Regions from separate parts of the Enterobacter cloacae subsp. cloacae ATCC 13047 genome, predicted to be linked through region 1. Evidence: predicted binding sites of a transcription regulator. Region 1 holds the regulator's gene; the other holds the start of a gene.

Region 1 (5,233 bases):
TGGTTTTGCAGCGTCAGGCGCTGGCTGAGCTGATAGAGCTGACGTTCGTACTGTTCCTGTTCGTTCATCCATGGGGCGATATCTTCCTGAATATTCAACGAGATATTCAGGTCTGCACAGACCTCCTGCCACTCTTTAGTGAGTGCTTGCTCTTCCTGAGAGAGCGTCTGCGCTTCGTCTGTTGCTCGCTGGATCTGCTGTGTCAGGGCATTGACCTGTCCCAGCACCAGCAGACCCTCCTCTTTAAGCGCGGCAACCTCTTTTTCCAGCGCGTCCCGGCGTCGCTGGTTATCGGTGAGTTCAAGCGCCTGATACGTCTCAATGGCGGGATGTTCACTGGAGCCGCACAGTGGGCAGGGTTTTCCGGCCTCAAGCTGCGAGCGATAGCTTTCCAGCTTTTTGATCGTCGCTTCGCTTTCACACAATGCTTTCAAATCGACATAGTGCTGGTTTTTTTCTTTGTACTGCTGGCGGCGCAGCGTCAGCGTTTCATTGAGTTTTACCTGCTCGGACTGCGCTTTTTGCCGGGTATCCGCGTTCTCTTGCAGCCGTTTTTGCAGCGGCTGATAGCGGGCATGAAGCGAGGTCAGGCGCTGGCGTAAAGGGCGTGACCGGGACTGTTGCTCCATTGCCGCTGCCACGTCATCCGCCGTCAGCGTCAGGGGGTTTTCCGGCATCCCGGCGAGCTTCTGACGTAATTCAGCAATACGGGCTGCAAGCGTGGCAATCTGATGTTTATCGCGGTTCAACTGCGCAAAATGGGCGCGCCAGCCAGCAATCTCCTGGCCCCACACGCGGTAACGTTCATGCTCCGCCAGCCATGTGGCCTGGATCGTAAGGTCACTCTGCAATTGCGCATGGGTACGCAGCGCCGTATGACGGATGCGTGAGCGCTGCGCGGCTTTGGCCTGTAAGCGAGTATTTACTTCGACAATGCGCTGCTTTGTCTGCGCGAGGCGCGTGGTTTGTTCTTGCTGGCTATCCCACAGGGGGCGAAGCTGGGCGGCGGGCTGCGCAAGCTGGAGCTTGGCCAGCTCAGGCGCGGCGTCGGTCAGCGCCTGCTGCGCCTGCTGTTGCAGGAGCATGACCCGCTGCTGCTCGCGAATTAGCTCGTCGTTGCGCGTCAGCCACTGAAAATCGCGCTGTTGGTTCTGCTGCTGAGTCAGCAGGGTTTTCTCTTCGTCAGTAAGTGCCTGCAAACTCTGCTGTAACTGCTGCTGTTGCGCTTCGCTCAGTAACACCACGCCTGCGGCCTGCGCCTCGCACATCTCAAGCGCGTTACGGGCGGCCTTATGTTTCTCGAACACCATCGCTGAGATCTGACCGTAGATCTCGGTGCCGGTCAGCTCTTCCAGCAGTTCGGCGCGATCGCCCGGTTTAGCGTTGAGGAAGGCGGCAAACTGCCCCTGGGAGAGCAACATTGAACGGGTAAAACGGCTATAATCCAGCCCGGTGAGCGCGGCGGTTTGCTCCAGTTTGTCCGTCACTTTATCGGCCAGAATTTTACCGTCTTCACAACGCGCCAGTTCGACGCGCGGTGCCTGCAGGTTTCCGTCTGGTTGATTGCGCGCGCGGTTCTGGCTCCAGAACGCACGATACGCTATGCCTTTTACCTCAAACTCCACCTCGGCCAGACACTCGGCGGTATCGCGGGTCATCAGGTCGTTTTGTGCCTGGGAGACTTTTTGCAGACGCGGTGTTTCGTGGTAAAGGGCCAGACAGATGGCGTCGAGCAGGGTCGTTTTCCCGGCACCGGTCGCGCCGGTAATGGCGAACAGCCCGTTGCTGGCAAACGGCTCGGCGGTAAAGTCAATTTTCCACTCGCCCTTAAGGGAGTTGAGGTTTTTCAGACGCAGGCTCAGAATTTTCATGCGTTTTCTTCCTCATCGCTGAGCGCGTGCAGGGTATGAAGGAACAGCTCGTTAAGCCTTGCGCGCGTGGTGTCGTCAATCTCTTCCTGCGACAGTCGGCGTTCAAATACCTCTTCCACCCTCAGTTCGCTGAGCGTTTCACGCTGTGCACCCAGCAGAATTTTCTCGCGCTGTTCGCGGCTGCGGCGAACCAGTAAGACCTCGACGGGCAGATCTTCCGTCAATGCCTGAATTTTACGCTGCATATCATGCAGGTAGCCGTCGGTCGTGATTTCAATATCCAGCCAGATGGGCGGATTTTGCTCGACACCGCGCCACTGCTCCAGCTGAGCGGTAATCGCCGCCAGATCGCCCTTCAGCACCGCCAGCGGTTGGGTGACGGGGACCTCCAGCGACTCCACGGCACTGAGTTTGCCCTCATTAAAACTCACCAGGTGCACACATTTGGCTTTGCCGGTCTCATCAAAACTGAGCGCAATGGGCGAGCCGCAGTAGCGAATGTGCTCGCAGCCGCCGATGACCTGCGCCCGGTGAATATGCCCGAGCGCGATATAATCCGCTGGCGGGAAATTTTGCGCCGGGAAGGCGTCCAGCGTACCAATATAGATGTCACGCACCGCGTCACTTTTACTGGCGCCGACGGTAGTAAGATGCCCGGTGGCAATCACCGGAATGGCCTGTTCGCCGCGCAGGGCGCAGGCATCCGTATGTTGCTGGTGATAATAGTCCGTGATGCTCTGCAACAGATGCTGCTGCTTTTCCCCGCCGGACATCCCCGCCTGGCTTTGCACGATATCGCGTGGGCGCAGGAAGGGCACCGGACACAGCACCGCTCCCGGTGTACCGTCACGTTTTTTCAGGATCTGCGGAGCATGACCGGCGCTGGCTACCACGGTCGTGTTAAGGAAGGCCAGGATATCGCGGGATTCATTCAGCGTTGCGACGGAGTCGTGGTTACCGGCGACAATCACCAGATGACAGCCGGTTTGTTGCAGATTTACCACGAAGCGGTTGTAGAGCTCACGCGCATAGCTTGGCGGCGAACCGGTATCGAAAATGTCACCCGCAACAATAATCGCGTCCACCTCGTGCGATCGGGCCGTGTCCAGCAGCCAGTTCAGGAACGCTTCATGCTCCGCTGCCCGGCTTTTGCTGTAAAAGTTTTGACCCAGATGCCAGTCCGAGGTGTGTAATATGCGCATAGCGAATCCGTGGCAAAAAAAGGGAATGGGGATTATAAACTTTCAGAAGCTGGAAAATAACCGCTGTAATAAAACAACAGTTTGCCATTTTACGTGGTACTGTTTTTCATAAATCTGTCATAAATCTGACGCATAATGACGCCGCATTACAAACTTGTAACTTAAATAAGATAAGACAGGGCAAAGTATGGCGAGACGTATTCTGGTCGTAGAAGATGAAGCTCCAATTCGTGAAATGGTGTGCTTCGTGCTCGAACAAAATGGCTTCCAGCCGGTTGAAGCGGAAGATTATGACAGCGCGGTGAACCAGCTGAATGAACCCTGGCCCGATCTGATCCTGCTTGACTGGATGTTGCCTGGCGGCTCCGGACTGCAGTTTATCAAACACCTCAAGCGTGAAGCGATGACCCGCGATATCCCCGTTGTCATGCTTACCGCGCGCGGTGAAGAGGAAGATCGCGTGCGCGGCCTTGAGACCGGCGCGGATGATTACATTACCAAACCCTTCTCACCGAAAGAGCTGGTTGCCCGTATTAAAGCTGTGATGCGCCGTATTTCACCGATGGCGGTGGAAGAGGTCATTGAGATGCAGGGCCTGAGCCTTGATCCCACCTCGCACCGTGTTATGACGGGCGAAAATCCCCTCGACATGGGGCCTACCGAATTCAAACTCCTGCATTTCTTTATGACTCACCCGGAGCGTGTTTACAGCCGCGAACAGTTGCTGAATAACGTCTGGGGAACTAACGTGTATGTCGAAGACCGGACGGTTGACGTACATATCCGCCGCCTGCGTAAAGCGCTGGAACTGAGCGGCCACGATCGCATGGTACAGACGGTCCGCGGCACGGGTTATCGTTTTTCTACCCGTTTCTGAACAATGACAGGAGTGTGACGCGTGCTGGAACGTCTGTCATGGAAAAGGCTCGTCTTTGAACTGATCTTATGTTGTATTCCGGCCTTCATTTTGGGGGCCTTTCTTGGATACCTGCCGTGGTTTCTGCTGGCGTCTGTGACCGGGCTGCTGATCTGGCATTTCTGGAACTTACTGCGCCTCTCCTGGTGGTTGTGGGTTGACAGAAGTATGACGCCTCCCCCAGGAAGCGGGAGCTGGGAGCCGCTGCTTTACGGCCTGCACCAGATGCAGATGCGTAATAAAAAGCGCCGTCGCGAGCTGGGAAGCCTGATTAAACGCTTTCGCAGCGGTGCGGAATCGCTGCCGGATGCGGTGATTCTGACCACGGAAGAGGGGACAATCTTCTGGTGTAACGGTCTCGCCCAACAGCTGCTGGGCCTGCGCTGGCCGGACGATAATGGCCAGAACATCCTCAACCTTCTGCGTTATCCGGAGTTCACGCAGTATCTGAAAAAACGTGATTTCACGCGTCCGCACAATCTGAAGCTCAACAATGGCCGTCATCTTGAAATACGTGTGATGCCCTACAGCGATCGGCAATGGCTGATGGTAGCGCGTGACGTCACCCAGATGCACCAGCTGGAAGGGGCACGACGCAACTTCTTCGCCAACGTGAGCCACGAGCTGCGCACGCCGCTGACGGTGCTGCAGGGCTATCTGGAGATGATGCAGGAGCAGACGCTTGAAGGTGCGCCGCGTGAGAAGGCGCTGCATACCATGCGCGAGCAGACGCACCGTATGGAAGGGCTGGTGAAACAGCTGCTGACGCTGTCGAAGATTGAGGCGGCTCCGACGCTTGCCTTAAATGACACTATCGACGTACCGATGATGCTGCGGGTAGTGAAGCGCGAAGCGCAAACCTTAAGCCATAAAAAACATCATCTGACCTTTGACGTCGATAACAGTCTGAAGGTGCTCGGGAGCGAGGATGAACTGCGGAGTGCTATCTCTAACCTGGTCTATAACGCGGTTAATCATACCCCAGAAGGAACGGATATTATGGTGCGCTGGCAGCAGACACCAACGGGGGCCGAGTTTAGCGTCGAGGATAACGGGCCGGGCATTGCGCCTGAGCATCTTCCACGTCTGACCGAGCGGTTTTACCGGGTAGATAAAGCCCGTTCCCGGCAAACGGGGGGAAGTGGGCTGGGGCTGGCCATTGTGAAGCACGCGGTGAATCACCATGAAAGCCGCCTCGATATTCAAAGCACGCTGGGCAAAGGAACCCGTTTCAGTTTCGTTAT
Region 2 (5,233 bases), 1.8 Mb from region 1:
TATCTTCCTCCACCACGGAACGCGCCTTGCCGCGTCCTTTCGCTTTGGTCTTCGCGATGTTCTGACCCAGCGCCAGAATATCCACCACCTTCTTGTTCAGACCCTGCGGCGTAATGCCATGCTCTTCGTTGTAGCGCTGCTGTTTCTCGCGACGGCGTTCCGTTTCGCCAATCGCTTTCGCCATCGACGGGGTGATTTTATCGCCGTAGAGAATCGCTTTACCGTTGACGTTACGCGCGGCGCGGCCAATGGTCTGGATCAGCGAGCGCTCTGAACGCAGGAAGCCCTCTTTGTCAGCATCGAGGATTGCCACCAGCGAGACTTCCGGCATATCCAGACCCTCTCGCAACAGGTTGATCCCCACCAGCACGTCAAACTCGCCCAGACGCAGGTCGCGGATAATTTCCATACGCTCCACGGTATCGATATCCGAGTGCAGATAACGCACCTTCTCGCCGTGTTCTTCCAGATATTCGGTCAGGTCTTCCGCCATACGTTTGGTCAACGTGGTGACCAGCACGCGCTCGTTGATTGCCGAACGGGCGCGGATCTCGGAGAGCAGATCGTCCACCTGCGTCGCAACCGGACGGACTTCGATCACCGGATCCAGCAGCCCTGTCGGACGAACCACCTGGTCAACCACCTCATCGCCCGATTTCTCCAGCTCGTAGTTGCCCGGCGTCGCCGAAACGTAAATGGTTTGCGGTGCCAGCGCTTCAAACTCTTCAAACTTCATCGGACGGTTGTCCAGCGCCGACGGCAGACGGAAGCCGTACTCAACCAGCGTCTCTTTACGCGCGCGGTCACCGCGATACATCCCGCCGATCTGCGGGATCGTGACGTGGGATTCGTCGATCACCAGTAACCCGTCCGCCGGAAGGTAGTCAAACAACGTCGGCGGCGGCTCGCCCGGCCCACGACCGGAGAGGAAACGGGAGTAGTTTTCGATGCCGGAGCAGTAGCCCAGCTCGTTCATCATCTCCAGATCGAACTGGGTACGCTGGCTCAGGCGTTGCTCTTCCAGCAGTTTATTGTTCGCCAGCAGCACCTTACGGCGTTCCGCCAGCTCCTCTTTGATCTCTTCCATCGCCTGCACAATACGCTCGCGTGGCGTTACGTAGTGCGTTTTCGGGTAGATGGTGTAACGCTGAATAACGGACTCGACGTGGCCGGTGAGCGGGTCGAACAGCGACAGGCGTTCCACCTCTTCGTCAAACAGCTCAACGCGCAGGGCAATGTCGTCCGATTCCGCCGGGAAGATGTCGATAACCTCGCCGCGCACGCGGAACGTACCGCGCTGGAACGCCTGGTCGTTACGGGTGTACTGCAGCTCCGCCAGTCGGCGCAAAATCGCGCGCTGATCGATGATCATCCCCTGCGTCAGGTGCAGCATCATCTTGAGGTAGAGATCCGGGTCGCCCAGACCGTAGATGGCAGACACCGATGCGACCACCACCACATCACGACGCTCCAGCAGCGCCTTCGTCGCCGAGAGACGCATCTGCTCAATGTGTTCGTTCACCGAGGCATCTTTCTCGATGAAAGTGTCAGAGCTCGGCACATAGGCTTCTGGCTGGTAGTAATCGTAATACGAGACGAAATACTCCACGGCATTCTCCGGGAAGAACTCTTTCATCTCGCCATACAGCTGCGCCGCCAGCGTTTTGTTGGGCGCCAGCACCATGGTGGGGCGTTGCAGATCCGCAATGACGTTGGCGATGGTGAAGGTTTTACCCGAACCGGTCACCCCCAGCAGCGTCTGGTGTGCCAGCCCATCTTCCAGCCCCTCTTCAAGACGACGGATCGCCTCAGGCTGGTCGCCAGAAGGACGGAAAGCAGAATTCAGTTTGAACGGTTTACTCATGGGCGACAACCTGGTGATGTAAAAAGCGGCAGGTGAGTAATTTTACTCGTTGTGGCCAGGAATGCCAGTAAAAAACACTGGATGTAAAACCAGTAGCGTGTCACGATATTTAGCATAGCACCCGAAGGATTAGCGTATTCCCGGTCAAAATTTCGACTGAGACGACATAAAACACCAGCCCTACCCGGTTATCCCCAGAACATTTTCATTTTTAACATTTGTCAAGCCAGGTAATGGTAGTTTTATGGTAACCGGTGACACTTTTATGACGGCAATTGATTTTATCTAACCAGTTAAATCTTAAAGGATATTTTCCAGAGCCGCGTTTCGCGTCAATTTGGGCGTAACCCGCGTCTTCTCTCGCTTATCGCGTGTTTTCTAACTCTAATGCACATGGTTATCCACAGGAATAGTGGATAACTGCGTCCAGCCCATACAGACTGCCGCTCAGCAAATTCCCGGTTTTTCCCACGAGGCGGTGACAAAAAATTTTTATCGCTAATTTTTGCCAATCAACCGTTGCGTTATTCATAACCAATCAATGAGATCTTGCTCACAATTCAGCCATTTCAGTCCCTGCACCACCGCTAACAGTTCTGGCACTGAGACAGTGCAATCCGCTTATCGATCGGTCGTTTTGCGACGGCATTATCCTAAAAAAGCCTCTTTTTTAATCAGTTCAACGGTTCTGGCAGGAGATTTGCAGATTCATTAACGAGCCTCACCCACATACATTTTTAAGGAGAGAAAGATGTTGAGTCTGCGTGCAGTCAATCAGTTTTACGGAAACCAACATACGCTATGGAATGTCGATTTGGATTTACCGCAGGGCTTATGCACAGGGGTGATTGGCCTGCCCGGCATGGGAAAAACCACCCTCATCAACTGCATCACCGGCGCGTTACCGGTGCAGAGCGGAACCATCGTCTGGCACGAAGCCGGTGCCCCGCCCTGTGATTTACTGCGTCAGGCACCGGATCAACGCGCGCTGCCGGGGATTGGCTACGTGCCACAGGACCGACGGATTTTTTCGCAACTGACTATTGAGGAAAACTTGCACATCGCCATGCGGGCGACAGGGGCAACGGACACGCGTGCAAAAAGCGATGTCTATGACCTGTTCCCGCAGCTATGGGCGCTGCGACAGATTCGGGCGAACGGGCTCTCCCCGGACGATCAGTATCAGCTGGCGCTGGCTAACGCGCTGGTCAACCGACCGCGGGTATTGATTCTGGATGAGCCGCTGCAGGGCGCAGGGTACAGCTTTGCTCAGAAGCTGGGCCATCTGCTGGCGAGGCTTAATCGTGAGCTGGGGATGACGGTGTTACTAGCCGAGCAGCAGCTGTCGTTTATCCGCCGGGTAGTGGATCGCTTCTGTATGCTGTATCGCGGGCGTAACGTGGCCCAGGGCCACGTTACCGAGCTGGATGACGAGCTTATTGCCCACTGGATGTCGCGGGAAGCAAGGCACTGAGGTCGAGGTAATGTCCGGTGTCGGCGTGCTCAGCACCGTCCGCAAGCCATGGGATCTCCCCAAGGAACGGCGCGGGAAGCACTCGCCTGAGCGTGGCCAGATACTCCTGGTGACGCTTACCGGGTGCGACCACGTCGTTGGCTATCCAGCCCGCCAGACGCAGCCCGGCCTGCTGAACGGCCTGTGCCGTTAACATGGCGTGGTTGATACAGCCGAGCTTCACCCCGACCACGAGGATCACCGGAAGCTGCTCGCGCTGGACCCAGTCCGCAAACGTCAGTTCGTCCGACAGCGGCGTAAACCAGCCCCCTGCGCCTTCCACCAGTACCCAGTCAGCCTGGCGTTCCAGTGCGCGCAGGCCGTCCGAGAGCACGGAAAATGCGATGGGGCGGCCTTCGTCGGCGCTGATAATGTGCGGCGACGTCGGCTCGGCAAAGGTATAAGGATTCACCGCCGCATAGTCCAGCGGCAGCGTGCTGTTACGCTGCAGCGCCAGCGCGTCGGTGTTGCGTAACCCCTGTGCCGTCATCTCACTTCCGGAGGCGACGGGCTTGTACCCGGCGGTGGTTTTGCCCTGCAGACGAGCCGCCTGCAACAGTGCGGAACTGACCACCGTTTTACCCACTTCGGTATCCGTTCCAGTGACAAAATAACGTTCAGTCACGTTCGATAATCCCATGAAAGAGTTGATAAGAGAGCGGGAAAGTGCCCCGCCGCTGCGGCCAGGCCAGCTCCAGGCGCTGCAACTGCCCGCGCGTGAGCGGTTTTCTCTCGCGCCCGGCATGCAGATGCGTAGCGCCAATGCCCTTCAGCGAGCGCATGGCGCTGAACGCATCGCTAAAGTTCAGCGTGATGGTCTGCACCTGGCTGCGAAAGCGCCAGCCCGTCAGCGCGTCCGTCACCTGGTCATACGCTAAAAAGCGGTTGGCGTGCGGCTGTTCGTCTACCGCTTTCCATGCCTGATTCAGCTCGGGCAGCGAGCTTTCCAGCAGGGTGGTAAAGGCCACCTTTCCGCCCGGACGCGCCACGCGATACAGCTCGTTTAACGCCTGCGAAAGGCTACTGCACCACTGTACCGCCAGGTGACTCCACACCAGATCGAACTGCGCATCCGGCAGCGGAAGCGACTCAATATCGCCAGTCAGATAGCGGTCAGCCGCCTGTTGCTGTCGCGCCTCGTCCAGCATCTGCTCAGAGAGATCGAGTGCGGTGACGTGGCTTCCGGCGTCGCGCCAGTAGCGGCTGTTGCCGCCGGGGCCGCATCCGGCATCCAGTACGTACGGGAAACGACGCGCACCGAGTAGCTCAAGCAGCCCCTGAGCGCTCTGACGCTGAAGCTCATCATGCTGAGAATAACTGCGTGCAGCACGGCCAAACGCCGCCGCAATGGCCTGTTTATTGACTGGCGACATGGAGAGCCTCCAGCAGCGCATCGATATCTTCCGCTTTGTGCGCCGCCGTCAGCGTCAGACGCAGACGCGCCGTACCCGGCGGCACGGTGGGCGGACGGATGGCCGTGACCCACATTCCCCGTTCGCGCAGCGTCTGTGCCAGCGCGAGCGCGCGGTTGTTTTCCCCCACGATAACGGGCTGGATGGCGCTCTGCGAATCGGTGCTTTGGAAAGGAAGCCGATCCAGACCCTGACGGAAACGCTGAATATGTTCTGCCAGACGCGCGCGCCGTTCAGCCCCCTCTTCACCGCGGATCACCTCCAGCGAGGCAGAGAGCGCCACCGCCTGCGCAGGCGGCATACTGGTGCTGTAAATCAGATGTCGGGCGAACTGCAGCAGATAATCGGCGACGGACTCGCTGCACAGCACGGCGGCCCCGCTCACGCCAACGCCTTTGCCAAAGGTGACGATCAGCAGTTCCGGCTTCACGCCCTGCTGACTGG

What was found. The regulator PhoB, encoded in region 1, activates phosphate uptake and scavenging genes when phosphate is short. The targets are predictions, from matches to a motif close to CTGTCATAAAACTGNCNNAT.
Region 2: uvrB (excinuclease ABC subunit UvrB) is a predicted target of PhoB. The motif match lies at 2,117-2,136, and genes of this name have one in related genera.

Annotation. Positions count from the first base shown of each region.
Region 1 is NC_014121.1:1,185,090-1,190,322, forward strand. Features, by position in the region: gene sbcC (exonuclease subunit SbcC) at 1-1,871, opposite strand, end outside; gene sbcD (exonuclease subunit SbcD) at 1,868-3,073, opposite strand; gene phoB (phosphate response regulator transcription factor PhoB) at 3,261-3,950, shown strand; gene phoR (phosphate regulon sensor histidine kinase PhoR) at 3,972-5,233, shown strand, end outside.
Region 2 is NC_014121.1:3,001,082-3,006,314, forward strand. Features, by position in the region: gene uvrB (excinuclease ABC subunit UvrB) at 1-1,864, opposite strand, end outside; gene ECL_RS14495 (ABC transporter ATP-binding protein) at 2,616-3,338, shown strand; gene bioD (dethiobiotin synthase) at 3,301-4,002, opposite strand; gene bioC (malonyl-ACP O-methyltransferase BioC) at 3,995-4,750, opposite strand; gene bioF (8-amino-7-oxononanoate synthase) at 4,734-5,233, opposite strand, start outside.